4 regions of the Paenibacillus sp. GCM10027630 genome follow, and region 3 is predicted to be linked to each of the others. Evidence: riboswitches for the same ligand, from Rfam matches in the RefSeq annotation. Region 3 holds a riboswitch; each other region holds the start of a gene.
The links. A riboswitch is a leader RNA that binds a small molecule or an ion and turns the genes downstream of it on or off. The one in region 3 is predicted to bind cyclic di-AMP.
Positions count from the first base shown of each region.

Region 1: it holds a riboswitch for cyclic di-AMP, as region 3 does, so the genes downstream of both, ACFQ0C_RS09850 (APC family permease) here and ACFQ0C_RS27405 (hypothetical protein) in region 3, are expected to answer to the same signal.
Region 2: it holds a riboswitch for cyclic di-AMP, as region 3 does, so the genes downstream of both, ACFQ0C_RS02780 (CAP domain-containing protein) here and ACFQ0C_RS27405 (hypothetical protein) in region 3, are expected to answer to the same signal.
Region 4: it holds a riboswitch for cyclic di-AMP, as region 3 does, so the genes downstream of both, ACFQ0C_RS21270 (C40 family peptidase) here and ACFQ0C_RS27405 (hypothetical protein) in region 3, are expected to answer to the same signal.

Region 1 is NZ_JBHTGY010000018.1:26,359-31,340, forward strand. Features, by position in the region: partial or broken gene ACFQ0C_RS09850 (APC family permease) at 1-1,591, opposite strand, end outside; cyclic di-AMP (ydaO/yuaA leader) riboswitch at 1,696-1,877, opposite strand; gene ACFQ0C_RS09855 (lipase family protein) at 2,751-3,527, shown strand; gene ACFQ0C_RS09860 (helix-turn-helix domain-containing protein) at 3,668-3,886, opposite strand; gene ACFQ0C_RS09865 (DUF2975 domain-containing protein) at 3,897-4,379, opposite strand; gene ACFQ0C_RS09870 (hypothetical protein) at 4,554-4,982, opposite strand, start outside.
Region 2 is NZ_JBHTGY010000003.1:74,870-79,851, reverse strand. Features, by position in the region: gene ACFQ0C_RS02795 (cache domain-containing sensor histidine kinase) at 1-424, shown strand, start outside; gene ACFQ0C_RS02790 (response regulator transcription factor) at 417-2,036, shown strand; gene ACFQ0C_RS02785 (alpha/beta hydrolase family protein) at 2,041-3,087, shown strand; gene ACFQ0C_RS02780 (CAP domain-containing protein) at 3,197-3,850, opposite strand; cyclic di-AMP (ydaO/yuaA leader) riboswitch at 3,858-3,991, opposite strand; gene ACFQ0C_RS02775 (alpha/beta hydrolase family protein) at 4,440-4,982, shown strand, end outside.
Region 3 is NZ_JBHTGY010000056.1:38,371-43,352, forward strand. Features, by position in the region: gene ACFQ0C_RS27390 (ABC transporter ATP-binding protein) at 1-347, shown strand, start outside; gene ACFQ0C_RS27395 (ABC transporter permease) at 376-1,476, shown strand; gene ACFQ0C_RS27400 (hypothetical protein) at 2,220-2,594, opposite strand; gene ACFQ0C_RS27405 (hypothetical protein) at 2,635-3,096, opposite strand; cyclic di-AMP (ydaO/yuaA leader) riboswitch at 3,206-3,379, opposite strand; cyclic di-AMP (ydaO/yuaA leader) riboswitch at 3,711-3,904, shown strand; cyclic di-AMP (ydaO/yuaA leader) riboswitch at 3,981-4,189, shown strand; gene ACFQ0C_RS27410 (hypothetical protein) at 4,422-4,829, shown strand; gene kdpF (K(+)-transporting ATPase subunit F) at 4,977-4,982, shown strand, end outside.
Region 4 is NZ_JBHTGY010000039.1:176,085-181,066, forward strand. Features, by position in the region: gene ACFQ0C_RS21260 (protein adenylyltransferase SelO) at 1-1,347, shown strand, start outside; gene ACFQ0C_RS21265 (NUDIX domain-containing protein) at 1,634-2,065, shown strand; gene ACFQ0C_RS21270 (C40 family peptidase) at 2,133-2,975, opposite strand; cyclic di-AMP (ydaO/yuaA leader) riboswitch at 2,978-3,127, opposite strand; gene ACFQ0C_RS21275 (hypothetical protein) at 3,277-3,585, shown strand; gene ACFQ0C_RS21280 (aminoglycoside phosphotransferase family protein) at 3,726-4,670, shown strand; gene ACFQ0C_RS21285 (PadR family transcriptional regulator) at 4,910-4,982, shown strand, end outside.

The DNA of each region.
Region 1 (4,982 bases), on a different contig from region 3:
GTTGCCACTTGTTCCACTTTTCTTCAAACGCCGCTTCATCCTCTCTTTCAAACGGGACGTACACTGCAATAATCTGGTGGGGTGAAAGGGATTTTGCATAGTTTAATGAGTACTCCACCACATGAGTAACTCCCGCCACAGGAAGAATGATTACATTTCCCTCAATCGGCACAGCAGGCTCACAGGTTGTAAGTCTCAATTGGTCGCTAACTGCTTCATAATGCTTTCTAATTCGATGAAAGAGATAAATGATTAAAGGCAAGAAAACTAATACAGACCAAACCTGTGAGAACTTGGTTAAAAAGAACATCATGGTGACGATAAAGCTGATCCCAGCACCTGTTGTGTTAATAATGAGTTTGGCAACCCAGCCTTTTGGTCTTTCACGAATCCATTTTACAACCATTCCTGTTTGGGAGAGGGTAAATGGGATAAACACACCTACAGCATAAAGCGGGATGAGTTGTTCCGTCCGTCCTTCAAAAACAATAATTAAGACGATTGAAAGAATCCCAAGAATAATGATCCCATTGGAGTATCCCAGCCGGTCCCCTCGAACCGTGAACATTCTAGGTATAAACTTATCTTTTGCAAGATTCACGGCAAGTAAGGGGAAAGCAGAATACCCGGTATTAGCAGCAAGGATTAAGATCAATGCCGTTGTTCCTTGAATGAAGAAGTACATAAAGTTCCTTCCGAACGTCTGTTCTGCTATTTGGGAGACAACTGTTACCTCGGATCTCGGAGAAATTCCATAATAATAAGCCAAGTATACAATTCCGGAAAATAACAAAGCCAATAAAGTACCCATCGCAATTAACGTTTTAGCAGCATTATTAGGAGCAGGGTTTTTAAAGTTCGGAATGGCATTCGAGATGGCCTCAACTCCTGTTAAAGCAGAACTACCTGAGGCAAAAGCTCTTAGAAGTAGAAACAAGCTAATTCCAACCACTGGTGTACCGATTGGTGTATGTAAAGCAGGTGAAACATGTCCCGTGAGGATGTTGTAAATACCCACGCTAATTAGAATAAATAAAGCTAAAACAAATAAATAAACCGGATAGGCTAATATAGAAGCAGACTCCGTTACGCCTCTTAAGTTCAAGATTGTAATAAACAAGACAAATATACTAGCAATGACTACATTATGAGCATGTAAACTAGGAAATGCAGACGTAATAGCATCCGTGCCGGCAGACACACTTACTGCTACCGTTAAGATGTAGTCTACCAACAAGGAGCCTCCGGCGATCAGCCCAGGATATATACCCAGATTTTCCTTCGATACCACATACTCCCCACCACCGTGAGGATAAGCGAAAATAATTTGCCGGTAAGATAAAATAAGAGCTAATAACAGAATTAATACTCCAAAGGCAATTGGCATGGAATACCAAAATGCTACGGCACTAACGGTTACTAAGACTAATAATATTTGCTCTGGGCCATAAGCAACTGAAGATAAGGCATCTGAAGAAAGGATGGCTAAAGCCTTAGTTTTATTAAGTTTTTGTTCCCCTAATTCATTTGATTTTAACGGTCGGCCAATTAAAAATCTCTTAGAGCAGATAACACTCGTGTTCACCACCATTTCACACCCAATTCCCGGGCTCTTTCTTTAAGATTGATAATTGTAAACAACAAAAAACACAGGTGCATGCAGCCCTGTGGTCACTAGGATCAGAAGCTTCACCCTCCACTCTCCATTTACGCTTACGAAGTTAGCTGTCGGATTCGGGCGTTGAGAGTCGCCCTACCAGGATTAATAATCCTTGGATTCACCCCAAGTGAGCAGACAACAGTTTTTACAACTGGCATCCCTACACCTGTTTGGTTCCCCCGCTTTTCATTTACTGAAAACTCAGCGATATTAGAATTGGAAACTGTATTTAGTTATAGATACAAGAATGAATACTACTCCTTTTGTCAGTGACTGTAAAATTTAAATATGGATTGAAAAAGGTGGATTATCTTGTATTTATCACATGTAAGCGATTACTTGGTGTTCAAGGTTCTATAAGCTCACTTTATCGCGTTCTTTCTTCAACTATCATAAATCTTTTAATAAAAAGGTTAACTATTTACTCAAGTTCTACAATTGTCGAACGCAGGCCCGATAGTTTTTTTAAATCCTTGATAATATCCAATGTTGTGTTAGTGAAGAAAAACAAATCATCTGCTTCTTTGGGATTTCGACAACTTATTTGAGGGAGAACAGACTCATAGCTCTCAAATATAAATGGACGTACTGAAGGAAGAAGTAGCTTCCTAAGTACGTCCATTGCTCTCTCGTTTTCCGTTAGTTAAGTGAGCTACACTTTTACTTTTGATACGATCAATTGGAGTTAAATTTCCCCAAAATCCACTTGTTTATAGAACGCGAAGCAAGACAATGTCTCTTTACCGCCGTCAGTATAGTAATTGATACGGGCCTCGGCGTTTTTAATGTTGCATAAACATATAGCGTGTTCGGCTATTTTATGGTGATGCTCGTATTGCAGTTCGGGGGCATTATTATGACGATGAGTACTTTTTTCTGGCTACTACTGGGGCAAAAAATCGGAATACGTGAACGACGTTTAATTATGGTCGACAATAATCAGTTCGGGTTGTTAAATAAATTCCTCCTCTGGAGCTGAGGGGACGGGTAGCGTGGTCTGGCTTGAATAAGTTAGGCATATGCCCGTGGACGTAAGCCCATCATTTTCATATACATACATAAAACATGTGTGAGCAGAAGAGGGAGATCTATGAGCAAGAATCTGTTTGATATCCAGACCGCCATTTTATTGTCCGCACTTTGCAGCCAAAGCTATCAACAGTTTGAAAGCGCCGATGGAACATTTGTTCTGCCGCGTCGTTATCAGTTGGTTACGGAATTTGAAGCCGCTTCATTTACAGGCAGAAAAGAACCGTTCGGCTTTATCGCCGAGGCAGCTGACCGGATCGTCCTGGTGTTTCGTGGAACGAATACCAAATCGGACTGGATATCCGATGCAATCGCCAGACAGAACGCGTTTCCCTATGTGAAGAACAGCGGCTCCGTGCACCAGGGGTTTCTCGGGATTTATGAATCGGCTCGGCAACCCGTCTTGTCAGCCTTACAGACTCTTTCCCGTCATAAGCCGCTTTATATTACAGGGCATAGCCTTGGCGGTGCGCTTGCCCATCTATGCGCCGTTGACACCGCAGTGAATAGCGGCTTCAGCGATCCTATCGTTTATACGTATGCTTCACCTCGTGTGGGGAACGCTGAATTTTCCAGCACCTTCAACCAAATATTCGACCGGCATCGAATTCACAACCCGTTCGATCTCGTTCCGCAGCTGCCGCCTATTCTCTATAAATCTCCGAAAACAGGCCAAACCTACACCTACTTACACGCCAAAAAAAGCCGTGAGCTGCCTTTCCAAAAGGGCTCTGTCGCCGCCAATCACGAAATTGCCAACTACTTCACCGAGCTTTCGCTGCAGGATCCCACTTATGCGCAGCTGCTGTGCACGGGCAATCCCGGGTTGTGTCCATAACTCCAAACCGATGTTCTTGTCACCCGACTACACATTATTACTAGAACAGGGAGCTCGCCTGGTCGTTCCTGAAGCTGTTAGCCCTTCCGGAGGCGGCCCTCCTAACTCCCTGAACTCTCGTGTCCCGTTCGTTGTCTGTTTTATTGAGTGTCTTTGTCACTTTTGTATTCCAAAATATCGCCTGGCTGACAATCCAAAGTCTTACATATCGCTTCTAATGTTGAAAAACGAACAGCTTTTGCTTTCCCATTTTTCAGAATGGAAAGATTCGCCATAGTAATTCCAACCCTCTCCGCAAGCTCCGTTACGCTCATTTTTCGCTTTGCTAACATCACATCAATATTGATGATAATCGCCATGTTATTCACCTCAGATCGTTAAATCATTTTCTGATTTTATATTAATAGCTTCTTGTAAAAGTCTTTGAAGAACAGCAGCAAAAACGGCGATCACCATAGAGGCGAAAATAATGATCAATCCCATTGGAATGAAACTTGGAGGGTCAACTCTCTTCCCCATGAGATAGTAGAGTGGCATACCTAGCAGGTACAAGGTACTGATTGTGATGGCACAGTATTTTATATTCTTTAAAGCCCTTACAGATAATTCCGAGAACGCTTGGTTCTTATCAATATAGCTCAAAAGTTTAAAAGCTTGATACAGAGCAAAGTAAAAAGGTATCGCTGCCGCGTACATATCGATTAAAACGAGAGATTTCATGTAAGCGATATCTGGGTACAATTCTCCAGCAAAATTCCCGATCTTAGGCACTAAAAATATGCAAAAAGCAAGAATTGGGATTCCAATAAAAATAACAGCCATCTTCAAAAAGAGTGTTGTTCCCCGTTTCATTAAGAGCACCTCGCTAATTTAATATAAAATGACTTTAACAGAAAATATATTGTTTTACAATAAATTAATATCGTTATTTATTAAATTGTTATTGTTAATGGAATATCCTTTTTATTTTAAGCAAAAAAATAAAAGCATTTCTCATTACGAAGAAATGCTCTTACTTTAAAATGATTACTTTAAACTTAACTTATTTAATATCTCTATAAATTGACTTTTAGTTTCAGGCTCCTTATCATTTTTTGTGAAGTTTAACATATAAATAGCCTTTCCTTTTATAGGTAAAGATGCATAATAAGTATCATGTGTTCCTGCACTACCTGAGGCAGCAGTACCATTGTCGGAATCTAATGTAATTAATCCAGATTTACCCAAAGGCAGATCAATATATTCATTATTAGTTACGCTACTATGATTAGGCATTTGGGTTAGAAAATTAAAGTTATCCATGTAGTTAATTGCACTAACTGTTCCTCTATTCTCGCCATTTTCATCTAAAAATTTATATACAACATTTTCACTTTTATCAAGCTTCCAATCTTTAGGTAACACAATATTCAACAATGCCAAACTATCTTGATTGTTTACAATCTCGTTAGTAGA
Region 2 (4,982 bases), on a different contig from region 3:
GGAGCCGATTGTATTGGAGCTTAACCCTGCTTCGGAGACATTATTGGAAGAAGTCCCGCGATTCTCCATTCAACCTTTTGTAGAAAATGCCATCATTCACGGATTGAAGCATAAGGGAGGAAGCGTTCGAATCTCCAGCCGGAAGGACGCCAATGGATTGGCTGTTATTGTGGAGGACAACGGAGAGGGAATGAAGCAGGAGATGTTGGATGAGCTGCGAAAGAAATTATTTTCCGGAAATACGGATGCGGAGGAAAGCAGCTTTAACTATTCAGGAATAGGGTTAAAAAATGCTTATGAACGCCTACAGTTAATATACGGTTACGACAGCACGCTATCGATTGAAAGCGAGGAGGGTGTGGGTACTAAGATCCACATTTACATTCCAAAGGGGCGCCGCAGGGAGGAGCAATCAGATGTATAAAGTTATGTTGGTCGATGATGATTACCCTGTTCTGGAATATTTGTCACAAGTTATCCCTTGGAATGAGCTGGATCTGCAGTTGTATGGTATGTATGAAAATCCCCTTGAAGCGCTTGAGCATGCAAAGTCGGAAATGCCCGACATTCTGATTACAGACATCGGCATGCCGCAAATATCGGGAATCGAGCTGATCCGGCAGCTAAAAGCATTAAATGGAGAGCTTTGTACGATAATCCTTTCTTGTTATAACGACTTTCAGTATGCTCAGCAGGCGGTAAAGCTTAATGTGCAGGATTATGTGTTGAAGGAGAGCATAACACCGGATACGATTGCTTTCCAATTGCGGCAGCTTTGCGGACGTTTGGATGAGCTGAGCGAGAATCGGAAGCAGAGACATCAATTGGAGCATATTGTAAATGACAACAAGGCGGAGCTGAAGCAGAAATTTTTACTGGGTACTTTGAATAACCCGATATGGCATTTGGAAGAGTGGCTGAATGTAATCAAGCAGTATGGTATTGATTTTGACGCAAACCCTTATATGCTTGTGCTCTACACCATCGAACGGCATACGCAAACGAAGAAGAATTTGAATATGTCCGACGATATGCTGCTCTACGCACTGGAAAATGTGATGGACGAAGTACTCGGGCCGGTGAAGGGATCGGTCAGCTTTCGTTATAGCATCAAGTCAGGATTTATGCTCATCCCTTGCCGTCTGACTTTGAAGGAGAATGGCTACAGCTTGGTCTACGATACAATCAAAAAAGTTCAGGAATCACTGAATAAATATTTGAGGGTCGAAGCTTCTTTTTATGTAGGTGATCGATGCAGCCATCCGATGGAGCTCAAGGCTAACCTATTGAAGCTTTTACATACATGGGATCATCGGTTTTATTTGCCTGAGGGGTTTATTGGTGCGATCACGGAAGAAGAATTTACGAAGGCTGATTTATTTACCTACTTTTTGCAAGCGTTGGAGGAAATGAAGCAGCTTATTTTGCATGAAGATGCCCAAGGCTTGGAGGAGGCGGCTGCGAGATGGATGTCCTTTGTGGAAAAAGAGCGCTTTCCTCCCGAAATGATAAAAGAATGGGTTTTGAAGCTTCTACTGGACATGCGGGTCAAATTCAAATCGCTGCAAAAGTTCCAAACCAATTACTCTGTTGAGGTTCTCCACAGTACGATGAGCGAAATTGAACATACGAATCAATTGCAAAGCTGGATGCTTGTGCATCTGCATGAAATGCTTGAGCAAATGGGCACTATTTTCAAACAATCCAAGCGCGGAGAAATCAGTAAAGCTCAGAGATATGTAGAGGAGCATCTGCATCAAAAAATAACGTTAGAGGAGGTGGCTGATTACCTGCATTTGAATTCATCCTACTTCAGCAGGTTGTATAAAAAGGAAACCGGGTTGACTTTTATCGAATATGTAATCCAAACCAAGATGAATAAGGCTAAAGAGCTGTTGGATAACACGGACAAAACAGTGGAAGAAATCTCTTATCTGTTAGGCTACGATAATAAGCGTTATTTTATCCAGCTGTTTAAAAATGAAATGGGTGTGCCGCCCTTGGCCTACAGCGGGGCAATGAAACAAGGAGGGTAAACGAATGATTTATTTTGACGAAAAGAAGTATATCCAGACGGTACTGGAGAAAACTAAACGTGAATTCGATTATCGTAATGCATTGGATACAGGAGACTGGCAGGATTGGCAGCAGTCTTTTCGCAGCAGGCTGGCTGAAATTACAGGCTTTGATCGCATAAGGCGACAGTCAATTGACGTACCTTTGTCGCCGCGAATAACGGAGACCATTGAGTTCCCGGAATATACGCGGGAGAAGATCTATATAACAAGCGAAACAGGTATAGAGGTGCCGTTCTATCTTTTGCTGCCGCACTATGGGGTCAAGCCGGTGCCATTGACTATATGTGCACACGGACATGGGAGGCGCGGCAAGGAAGATTACGCTGGAAACTTCGAGACTCCAGAGGATCGGGAACAGGCTATTCTTCAGGATCGAAACTTGGCGGAGCAGGCAGTTTTGCAGGGATATGCCGCTATTGTACCGGAAGTACGGGGGTTCTGGGAGATGGCCCGTCAAGAGGACATGGATGAAGGGAAAAGCAAGTCTTGCGATGATATGCAGAGAATATCGCTATTGTTAGGCCGTTCCTTAATTGGTGAACGGGTTCATGATTTCAGCAGAGTGCTGGATTACGCAGCAAGTCGTTCGGAGCTTGACATGGAGAAGGTCATGATAACAGGTAATTCAAGCGGCGGTGCTGTATGTGTATTCGCAGCGGCCTTGGATGAGCGTATTAGTCTGGTAGCTCCGGGCTGCTACTTTTGTACGTTCGAGCATTCGATTGTATCTGTTCATCATTGTATCTGTAATGCCGTTCCGGGCATGATGCAAGTCGGGGAAATGTATGATGTGGTAGGCTTGATTGCTCCGCGTCCAGTGCTAATGATCAATGGAGAGACAGATCCGCTATTTCCCATTGAAGGGGTGCATATTTCCTTCCAGCATGTACAAAATATATACGGACAATTCGGCTCTGCTGATCGATGCGAGCTGTTTGTTGGAGACGGCGGGCACCGTTATTTTAAAAATCGTGTATGGGATTTTGTAAGAGAGCAATGGGGACTTTAATTGAATGCTTTCAGGCATTCTTACCTCTCCTGCATTTGCAATAAAAGCAAAAGACTGCCGGTAATTCCCGGCAGTCTGGGGAGACTTGTCCTATGGACAGTCTGATTGTTTAATTTGCGATAAATTCCTGTACCCATTCACCATTATAATAAGCTACTCCGATTTTGGTATAGTTCGGGCTTAAAATATTTTGTCGGTGACCTGGGCTGTTCATCCAGGAATTCATAACCTCCTGTGGTGTCCGTTGACCCATAGCGATGTTTTCACCGGCGTACGAATATTTAATGCCGTATGATTTCATCATGTCGAATGGAGATCCATAGGTTGGGGAAGTATGATCAAAGTAATGATTATTGTACATATCCTTTGCTTTGGCGAGCGCCATTGACGACAGGGAGCTGTCGCTTGTTAACGCCTTAACGCCTGCTTTGGCACGTTCCTGGTTCACTAAGGTAACTACTTGGCTAGCATAATCGGACACGGTTGCAGTTGTACCAGCTCCTGGTTGTTGAACAGTTGAACCGCTGCCGGCAGTTGTTCCTGTTCCAGGAATATTCAATATCAGTCCAGGCCAAATAATATTCGGGTTGGCCACCTGAGGATTAGCTTTTATCAGGGAGGTTAAGCTAACACCTTGTTTCTGGGAAATCAGCCACATAGTATCATTTCCTGTTACCTGGTAAGGAGCAGCTGAAACAACTCCAGCCCCAATCAAAGTACCTAGTGCAAGCGCACCTGTCAATACGGATTTCTTGAAACGCATTTAAATCATCCTCTCTTTTTTGTGCCTGCGGAGTTAGCTGACGGATTAGGGTCAAAGAGCAATCACCCTGCCACGAAAGTGGCTTCACCCCGAAGAATGGGTTCCCCCGCGCTTCATAAGAAGCTTTGGCCTTTGATTTATTTCTCAATAAGAACAGGCAAAGTTTAGCAACTTAGCGTCCCTTTTGAGGTTGTTTCATTTTATCACGGGTATTTGCTGAGGTCATTGCACAATGTTTTCCAAAAAATACGTAGAATATATAAGTTTATTTGAGGATAAAAGATCATAGAGGGTCATGATTGAGATGAACGAAATGATATGAATAGCCCGGTAAGGTCCGTCCGCGAGACGTCCCAAACCGGGCTTAGATTGTATTATTGACTCAATTATATAAATAAGTTTCATTCCCACTATGAATAAGCGGCCGCCATAATCGAAGCTGCGGTAGAACAATCCGTACGTACCCTTGTTTATAGACAAAATATTGACTTGGAACAATGGCGAGATTGGGTTATGTTATAAGGAACATACTATGACTTTTAACACTTAATATGCGAGTACAATGCGATGCGGGAGGGTGAGAGGATTAATGGTGTGGAATCCGGATAATTATCTGAAGTATTTGTATGACAGCATTAGCCCGGTAGAAAGATTCCAGGCGAATTCAGAACAGGAATGGAGCGAGTGGAGGAATCGTTTACGAGAACGATTCGTTGAGCTTCTTGGTGGTTTCCCGGCTGAGGCTGCTGATCTTGAACCGGTTGTTCTCGAATCAGTGGACTGTGGAACCTACATCCGTAAGCGTATGCAGATTCAGACCTACGCACATCTTCATATGCCTTTTTTCGTGCTGATCCCTAAGTCGACTCAGCACGAGGGCAAGCTTGGGGCTGTTATTGCATGCCATGGCCACGGTTACGGCAGCAAGGATATTGTAGGCCTGAACTCGGATGGCACAGTTAAAACGACAGATCTCGGTTATCAGAAGAACTTCGCTGTTGAGCTGGTCCAACGGGGATTTATAACTGTTGCTCCAGAGTTATTCGGGTTTGGAGACCGGAAGCTGGCTGAGGATAACCTGGAATCGAACTCCTGCAAGCGTTTGTCCGCCTTTCTGTTGGCAATGGGACAG
Region 3 (4,982 bases):
TGATGGACAGCGGTCAGGTTATCGCGCTGGATACGCCGCGGAGCCTCGTGAGCAGTTTGCAGTCGGACAGCGCTATTGAGTTTCGCCTGACGGAAGAAGGGGGGAAGCTGACGGAACAGCAATCCACTGAGATGCTAGACCAGCTCCATAACGTGCAAAAAGTGAAGCAGGCTGATTTGCGCAAAGATGTTTTTGTATTGTACACCGACCATTTGCAGACCTCGCTTATTGACTTGATACAACGTGCTGAGGCAGAGCAATGGAAAATTATTGACCTTCAGACGCGGACAGCTACATTGGAGGATGTCTTTATCCATATGACTGGGAAGAGCTTGAGAGAGGAATGAAACGCAAAAAAGGAGGCGGCCGAGCCGAATGAATGCATATGTACAATTAACGTTGGCCCAACTTAGAATTTTTATAAGGAACCGGCAAGTTTTATTCTGGACACTGCTGTTTCCGGTCTTTTTTATGGTCATGCTGGGCTCATTTCTCGGAAACGGAAATTCTGTTTCTCTGGAGGGAGTTGTTATTGATCAAGACCAAACGGCTCAATCCCAAACCATTAGCGGCTTAATGAAAAGTAGTGCGATTGTAAAAGCGACTGAATCGAAGGATGCGGAGCAAGCACTTGCACAGCTAAAGCAGGGAGACACGCAATTCGTTCTGATCATTCCGAAGGGGACCGGTCAAACGATTCAGAGTGGAAATAAGTCGGGTGCGCCAGCTGAGCTAAAAATGTACTACGATGAAACGAACTTGTCCGTATCGGAGCTGGCCAAAGTAGCTCTAAACCAGATCATCGATTCGGTGTCCAAGCAGAGCGTGAATTATACTCCTGTCCTTAGCTTGAAATCAGAGGGCGTGCAATCTTTGAAATTGCGTTATATCGACTTCCTGGTGCCAGGTATCCTAGCTATGATGATTATGTCGAATAACTTGAACGGGGTTGCCGGCCAAATCGCATCTTGGAGGGAGAGAGGGGTGCTTCGCCGTATGCAAAGCACAACCTTGCGAGCATCTACGTTCATCGCGGCGCAAATTACAGCCAGGCTCGTTCTAAACGGAATTCAATCGGTTATTGTTCTGCTAGTGGCGTATTTGTTCTTCGGTACCCAAGTGAACGGGTCTTGGCTGACTTTACTGTTTTTCGTCGTTCTAGGCACACTTGCTTTCATGGCTACAGGCTTCATTGTGGCGGGAATTGCCAAAACTCCGGAGAGCGCGGGACCGATTGCCGGGTTCATTTCCTTCCCGATGCTGTTTGTCGGAGGCGTATTTTTCCCTATCAAAAATATGCCGGAATTTTTACAAGGAGCTGTAAAGCTAATACCGATATCCCATCTTACTGTTGCATTACGTCAGGTCATGAATGTAGGGACTGCAATGTCAGGCTTATGGGTGGAGGCAGCTTTCCTGGGCGGCTGGTTAGTGCTTGCATTTATTGCAGCAAGCTTGACCTTCAAGTGGGAGTAGCTAGCACGATTATACAGCCAGGTGGAGCTGTCCCAAAAGTCATTTTGAAACAACCCCTCCACCATTTTATCCTGAATAGATGGTTGCAAAAGAGCCCTCAATTCCACTTTAATAATTGAAGGCTTTTTTGCATATTCTTGTGTATTCTTAGTGATGAATAAGATGAGGTCGCATTTAGCGCGTACTCATTGCGGGTATCGGGTTCGTAGTTCGTTGTTCGTGGTTCGTGGTTCATGGTTCGGGGTTCGGTTACGGCATTACATGGCAGTCTGGCGTACTCCGTACAATTATCAGGAAAATGTCAAGTTAGTTACTCCGAAAATAGCGTTCCAAGCCTTATAGCTGGAATTCCTCATGCTAATTCTACGTATTTTGGCTGATATCCACCATTTCCCCTCTATTAGAGTTAGTTTTTCCAGTTAGATTGATTTCAGGCGATATCCACGCTAGATTAGCGTTACAATTTCCATCTATTTTCTTTCCTTCCGCAGCGGCCCGACAAATCATGGTCTCCTCTAGATTGAAAGCAGCCGCCCCATCACTTAAGTAACATCCAAAAAGCGGCCGGACTCATTTTTGGATTTTCGAACCCCCACTCTGATGGGAATTTCCCTACAAAAAAGACGCTTCCATTTCCGCTTACATGGTGGTTTTGGAGGCGTCTTTGTACATAGTTTGGGCTGATTCATTCACTGAGATCCTTTTGGGACAGCCTCTTTTTTGCAATGCATTGGAGGACACCTTTACAACAGCATAATAAAACAAAATAGCTCCATAGCTATTAGAAAGAACGAGAAAAACATGCCTGAGTAGCAGGTTGACCGGAATACTTGTCTGCTGTTCATTATGTAGACTCTAAGGCAAAGGATGCAAACTAGCCCGATAAACAAAGTCGTAATGAAGGTTAATGATGTCATTTGGGAAACGGGCATTACAGCCGCCGCTTGTGCAAGGACGTAGCTTAAGATCAAGGAAACTATAAATAAAGACAAGGCACCGAGCCGATATATCCGCTTTTTTTCACGCCGCATTTTGCGTATTTCGGGGTAACGTGAAATCAACCAATAAATCCACTGGCATAATAAAATGAAAACTACAATGAAATATAAAATACTCATGGAATGATCCCTTCCCTTACTATATAATAGGTTATTTTGCTTAAAAGGAAAAATAGGATCGCGATTGATCAATCAAGTAAGAACGCTCCAGTACAATACCGTTTTCCTTTTGCGGACGGGTTATATCCGTTTTTTGAAGCTGATTAATTAGATCCTGAAGAGCGGAATAGGCCAGCGAGCAGCGGTCTTGTCCCCATGCTTCCTGTTTGTTTTGGATGAAGGCCATGGCTTCAAGTACGGAAAGTCCTTTTAACTTAATGAACACAGAAGCCCATGGGATCAGGTCGAATTTTCTCCCGTAGGAAGGCAGGATGCATTCCTCCCAGCCGTTGATTCCATTGCTCGATATTTTTAGCAAGCCGCATGCGCATTCGTTTGTGACTTGCGGAATTCGTCTTTTTAATAGAAGACAATCAAATTGATAAATTTCCATGGAACCAATTTTAAAGCCTTCCAGGGTTCGGTCGGATGGAGCATCCAGAGGGTCAGCAAGCTTTAACATAATGAATACACTCCTTGTTATTTGTTTTGGACAACAAAAAAAAGCCCGGAGAGCAGAGAATCTCTACTCACGGGCTTCCTGACAAGCTGGTTAGGAATAGCACGATCGTTGGTTCTCTCTCAATTCGCTTACGAGGTTAGCTGTCGGATTCGGGCTTGAGAGCGCCCTACCAGCAGATATGTGTTGGCATACCTGTAAGGATTCACCCCGTGAACCATCTATACTAAGATGGCTTTAAGTGGGTCCCCCGTTTCCCTATGCGGGAATTAAGCGTGAAAATAAAATATGAAGTTATTGAAACGTATCATACGCTGACTGGAGCATATTGTAAACCGTCAATCAGGAGGTTATTTTAGTTATTTCTGCTGTATAAGCAGATGTAAGCGAATTCAACTGAGGTTAGCGTTTATTATCTACCCTAATGCTAGGTTATGCTATGTTTTTTGATAATTCCTTTAAAAATGGAGATAGAGTGAGGTAGATGCAGTAAATTGAAGAATGAACCTTATTAAGAGGTTCTAGCTATCCGTTATAGACGCATTTGAAAGTCATGCTTTATTTACAGTGTTAAGCTACAGGAGTATGATACGACTCATGATTTACAACAAAGTTTCCAATTCTAACCGCTTAATTTCCTAATAACAGGGAAAATGGGGGAACCAACAAAACGATGCCAATACGGTGTGAGAGCCGTATTTCAAGTCGTTTGGGGTGAATCCTGAAGATGCACTCAAGTTTGCATCCAGGTAGGGTGACTCTCACCATCCGAATCCGTCAGCTAACCTCGTAGGCGTTGGGTAGTAAAAACTTTTAAGCTTGAACTGATTCGTATAAGTTGAAAGCAAACAGCTTTAGGTACACTATTTCATCAGTAAAATGAACATGCATCTTTATCGCTGAGTCCTTGAATGGAAAAGGAACGGGGGAACCAAAGGAGCGCAGGATACTTCATTAGTCTGTAAGTCAGACACAAGTATCGGGCAAGCTTCATGGGGTGAATCCTGCAAGGTATGCTGGAAGTATACCTGCAGGTAGGGCGACTCTCACGCCCGAATCCGACAGCTAACCTCGTAAGCGTATCGAGAGAGGCAACGATTGTCGTGGGTAAGACACGGTTTAATTTTCTGTGCCTTAGGAAGCCGCGAGAAGAGTTCACCTCTTTTCGCAGGCTTCTTTTTGTTGCGCTTAAAGAATGAAGCGAAGCAAATTTCTGCAGATAATTGGGGGCTCCCCCAAAAGTAATCGGAATTCACTATAGAGCTTCGTGTCACTTTTGGAGGATAGTTGGTTGCCTTCTTTTCGGGGAAAAAAGGAGGAAAATCGAAATGGAACAGCAAGAATTTATTTTGGTATCTGCGCCTAACAAGACCGGTGAAGGATTCATATGCCAGTTGATCCGGCAAGGATTGCCATTCGCCGCCATTGCTAACAATAAAGGGGAGAAGCAGCGGCTGGATGGTCTGGGTGTAAAAAATATCATTTTGATAGATACTATTGAACAAGCCAAATGGAAAATTCCAGAATTACCTATCGGTAAAATATTTCTTTTTGAACAGAGCATGAACTTATGCTGCCGTTACATTCAAATATGCCGCAGCTGGACGGTAAAGCCTATTTATGTGATTACACACACGAGTAACCCGCGTCTTATTTATAAAGGGCTCGGCGCCACTTATGTGATTCATACGACCAGTGAGGATGTTTCTTTCCTGGTTCAGTCGCATGTCGGATAAATAGTCAGCAATCTTAATGATATTAATGGAGGGAATATACATGTTGGATCTCTACATGGTTTTAATGCTAGTAGTGACCTATGCGCTGTTCACAGGATTTCTGTCCTGGTGCGGAAGAGTGATCCAGGAATCGGGAGGCGACCGTAAATGATA
Region 4 (4,982 bases), on a different contig from region 3:
GGTCCTTTGGCGGCATCACTGGGGTTGAACGCCGATGCGCTGCAAAGCAGGGAGGGCGTAGCAGTGCTTGCTGGCAACCGGATTCCCGAAGGGGCCATGCCCCTTGCTCAAGCCTATGCAGGGCATCAATTCGGACATTTCACTATGTTAGGGGATGGCCGGGCACTGCTGCTGGGCGAACAGATCACTCCCTTGGGTGAACGGGTTGATATTCAGCTTAAGGGTTCAGGTAGAACGCCATATTCCCGCGGAGGAGATGGTCGTGCGGCGTTAGGACCGATGCTGCGTGAATACATAATTAGCGAAGCCATGCATGCGCTTGGTATTGCTACGACCCGCAGTCTTGCGGTGGTGACAACCGGTGAGTCAATATACCGCGAAACCGAGCAGCCTGGTGCAATTTTGACCCGTGTGGCTGCCAGTCATCTGCGCGTGGGCACCTTTCAATACGTCGCAAAATGGGGCACTGATGAGGATCTCCGGGCCATGGCGGAATACACCTTGCGAAGACATTTTCCGGAAGTTAACACCGATGAGAATCGCTATCTATTACTGCTTCAGGAAGTGATCAAGCGTCAAGCTACACTGATTGCCAAATGGCAGCTCGTCGGTTTTATTCATGGGGTGATGAATACCGATAACATGGCACTTAGCGGGGAAACGATTGATTATGGTCCTTGCGCTTTCATGGATGGTTATGATCCAGCAACGGTGTTCAGTTCCATTGACGCTCAAGGCCGTTATGCCTATGCCAATCAGCCGCATATTGCTGCGTGGAATCTGGCGAGATTTGCTGAAACTCTATTGCCGCTGCTGCATGCCGATGAGGCTCAGGCAATCAAATTGGCCGAGGCTGCAATTTCAGGTTTTGCTGATTTGTACCGCCGTAATTGGCTCGCGGGAATGAGGGCAAAACTGGGAATATTTAACGAAGAGCTGCAGGATGAATCGCTTATCGAAGACCTACTTAGTATGATGCAGAAAAATCATGCGGACTTCACGAATACATTCCGCGCTTTAACTTTTGAGAAGCCGGAAGATACGATCCTGTTTGGCACCTCTGGATTTACTCAGTGGTATGAGCTGTGGCAGGCGAGACTGGGAAGGCAGCAGGAACCCAAATCTTCCTCCCATCAGTTAATGCGGGACAGCAATCCCGCGCTAATCCCACGTAATCATCGGGTAGAGGAAGCGCTGGAAGCAGCGGTGAAACAAGGAGATTACAGCGTAATGGAACGGCTTCTTGCTGCTCTTTCGAGCCCCTATGCGCACTCCCCCGAACAAGCTGAATACTCTACATTGCCCGCGATGTCAAGTCGTCCTTACCGAACCTATTGCGGTACCTAATATAGAAGCTTCGGAGTAACTAATGAATAGTTACGGATATATGTTTAAAGAAAGGGACCTATTAATGGGTCCCTTTTTTGTTTGCAGGGGGAAAATAACAATCAAACAAAATTATCTTAATCCTCATTCAGAAATAAATCAGCTGCCAAAGAAATCTGCATCTGCTGCCATACTTGCTTGACGATTAGTTAATTATTAGTCATTTATCATTGGTAACTGGAAATATAAAGGAATATATTATTTATCAGGATAGTTAAGATGAGATCAAGAATAGGAGGTTAGGAGCATGGAGAGAACAGCTGACGCCGCTGGGTGCACAATTTTTGATAAGTCAGGGAGGATTTTACTCGTTCATCAAGTTTACGGCAAAAAAAAGTGGGCACTGCCGGGCGGTGTTGTGGAGAACGGAGAGTCTTCATGGGAAGCTGCAGTTCGGGAATGTAAGGAGGAAATTCAGATAGAAGTTACAGATATGTCACTCAGTGGACTTTACTTTTTATCTCATCGAAATGCCTATGTTTTTATTTTTCGAGCGAATTCTTTCAGCGGAATCCCTACGCCTGACGGTATAGAAATTGATGAATGTGCCTATTTTGATTTGCATGATTTGCCCAAACCAATGTCTAATTTTACTATTCAAAGAATCCAAGATGTCGCTTTATTTGAAAAGAACGTATATATGAGAGAGCAGCATGTAAATACGTATGTGATTGAATAAGCTGGTTCTCAAATATTTTAGTCTGCCCGAGGCATTCGGAGAAGTGACTCAGGCAGACTAAATAAATTTATATGTTTTTAGCACCTATGTATCTGGATCCCCAATAAGGGCTGAATAGTGAATCGATTTGAACCCCGTGTGATGACGTAGCTGAGATGAATTGACCGTTACCCATATAGATTCCTACGTGAGATACGCCGCTTTTAGAAAAAAAGACCAAATCCCCCTGAGTAGGATAAGCTACTGCGGTTCCCACATTATCGTACATTTCAATAGATGTTCGAGGTAAATCAATTCCCCGATTATGAGTAAATACATACCGTACAAACCCTGAACAATCGAATCCGTTAGGTGTACTGCCTCCCCATTTATAAGGTACGCCAAGATACTCTTTGGCGAATTGGAGGATAGTATCCTGCTTCTTTGATTTATACCACGCTGGGGCATGGTATTTCCCATCCGCGTCTACGATGGCGAGCTGATTCTCGTCATCCCATTGAACTTTGTTTCCGAGAGTTTCGGATACGAACCGGAGAGGTAAATATACACTTCCTTGGTCCATACCGATCATGGATTTCACTTCGACTTGTTTCCCGTTGACTTGTACGAACGTATCTCCAGTTTTCAAGGTTAAGGTTTGATCGTCCTTTTTCATAGAGACTTTAACCTCTCTACCTTCCTTTGACCAGCTGATCTGGTAACCGAGCGCTTCCATCAGAGGACGAAACGGTACTTGGAGCTGAGAATTGGTATCCACGACAGGTTGTACTTCGGGAAAATTGAGGAGCGTATCATTGACTTGAATTTTGACTCCTTCATTCGGGGTTGAGGCATGAGCACTGACCGTAGAAAAGAATGCGCAAGAAAGAAATGCACTAAAAAACACAAACGATTTGCCTGAAAGCTTCAAACTATTTTCCTCCTAATAGCCTCCGAGGTTAGTTGACGGGTTAGGGAAGAGGTTTTCCCTTATTCGCAGCTCAAAGCAGTCGAATATTCACCCCGAGAATAGATGTCCCCCGTACTAGCACTTATGCTGTGCAGATTCGGCATATTTTACTAAAAACCACCCTTACAATATATTCGTGTCCCAATTGATATATCAGTGGGTGTCAGCGTGTTATAACGAGTTTGGATATCTCTGATATATCTCTTTTGCACTAAGATGTGATATATTTTCTTATATCCATTTTACGCTAGGAGGCATTTCAATGAGTCAGCGCTATCGAATTACAAGAGCATTTCAGGAAAATGACAGTTCAGACCTAACCATTTCTTTGGAAGAGTGTAAACAGTATTTTGCATCCAAACCTGATTTTACTTATACGTCAGTGTTTACGGTGACAGGCTCTACCAGCATGTCTATTGAAGGAGACTTCTTCATGTGGAGCTACGGCGATACAAAGATCCCATTCCGTCATTATCAAGGCGATATCTACGTATCTGGCACCAATGAAGCAGTCATTCCCAAAATAATTGAGGTTGCAGGTGAATTAAGGGCGGATGTGTCGGAGGGGTAATCTTTTCGACTGAAGAAGGTTCTATTTGCAACCTGGTTGCTGTGATAGAGGAATATTAATGGAGTGGCTGTTACTTATGTCGGAAGCCAGATTGTATATCTCAAATATGGTGCAATGGCCTAGTTACATAGGGGGACATAATGATCAAGATCAGGAACATCTTGAAAGATCACTATGATCTAGATATCATAAACGTTTTACCACAGAAGGGTGGTTGGGCGGCACTTGCATATAAAGTTTATGACAACAAGGCTGCCTACTTTTTGAAGGTTTATGAAAAGAGCAGAGCATCCACCGCCAAATGGACGGCACATATAGATCAATATGTTCCTATTCTGGTGTGGCTCATGCATAATAGCAGCTTGAAAGGTAAAATTCCGGTACCCATTTTAACTAAAAAAGGTGACTATAAATGTGAGGATGATGCTGGAGTTTATTTGCTTTATGAATATATAGATGGAGAAACAATTGGTGATAAAGATTTGAACAAGGAGCAAATTTACCATCTATCGGTAATAGTGACAGAGCTTCATGCCTATGGAGAAGAAATACCTATTCAAACGGATATGGTCAAAGAAAATTTTCATGTTCCGTTTTTGCCAGAGCTTAGAAACTCGTTGGATGAAGAGAATAACCTTATTCCTGTTGATCTAAGAGAAGTGATGAACCCTCACATTGAACAAATTAGGGATATGATCGATACCGTTGAACAATTGTCTGTGAGGTTAAAGACCGGTAATGTAAGAATGGCTCTGTGCCACTCAGATCTCCACAATTGGAATCTGATGCAATCCGAACCACATCTGATGTTAATTGACTGGGAAGGGTTGAAATTGGCCCCCGTTGAAGCGGATATGATGTTCTTGGTTGACAAGCCGTACTTTGCTGAATTTTTAAGCATCTATCAGAATCTTCATAAGGATTTTGTAATGAATCCTGATGTCTTGCAGTTTTATAAGGGCAGGCGCAAGCTGGAAGATGTCTGGGAATTTATGGAGCAACTCCTATTCGACAAACAAGATGGTGAAGAAAGAGTTACTACTATTAGCCTCTTAGCGACAGAACTGCGCGATATAGACGTATAATGATCCAGCACAGAGGACACCTTGTATCTGAAATAAACGATCCCTAATAGGTTGGAAATTTTAATTACATATTGCGGAGATTGATGGTTGCATCCGCAGGCTGGGCCGTGTAGCAGAAAAATATGCTAAACGGCTTTTTTACTGTTGCTATATACAGTCTCATTGTGTATAGTGTAACTATACAGTTTTACTATATATAGTCTGACGATATATGTGCCGTTGATTCAAGGAGGGGAAACATGAGCAGAGATAAAAATTTGCCGCTTACGGAAACCGTTTATTATATTCTATTGGCCTTGATGGAACCGGCAC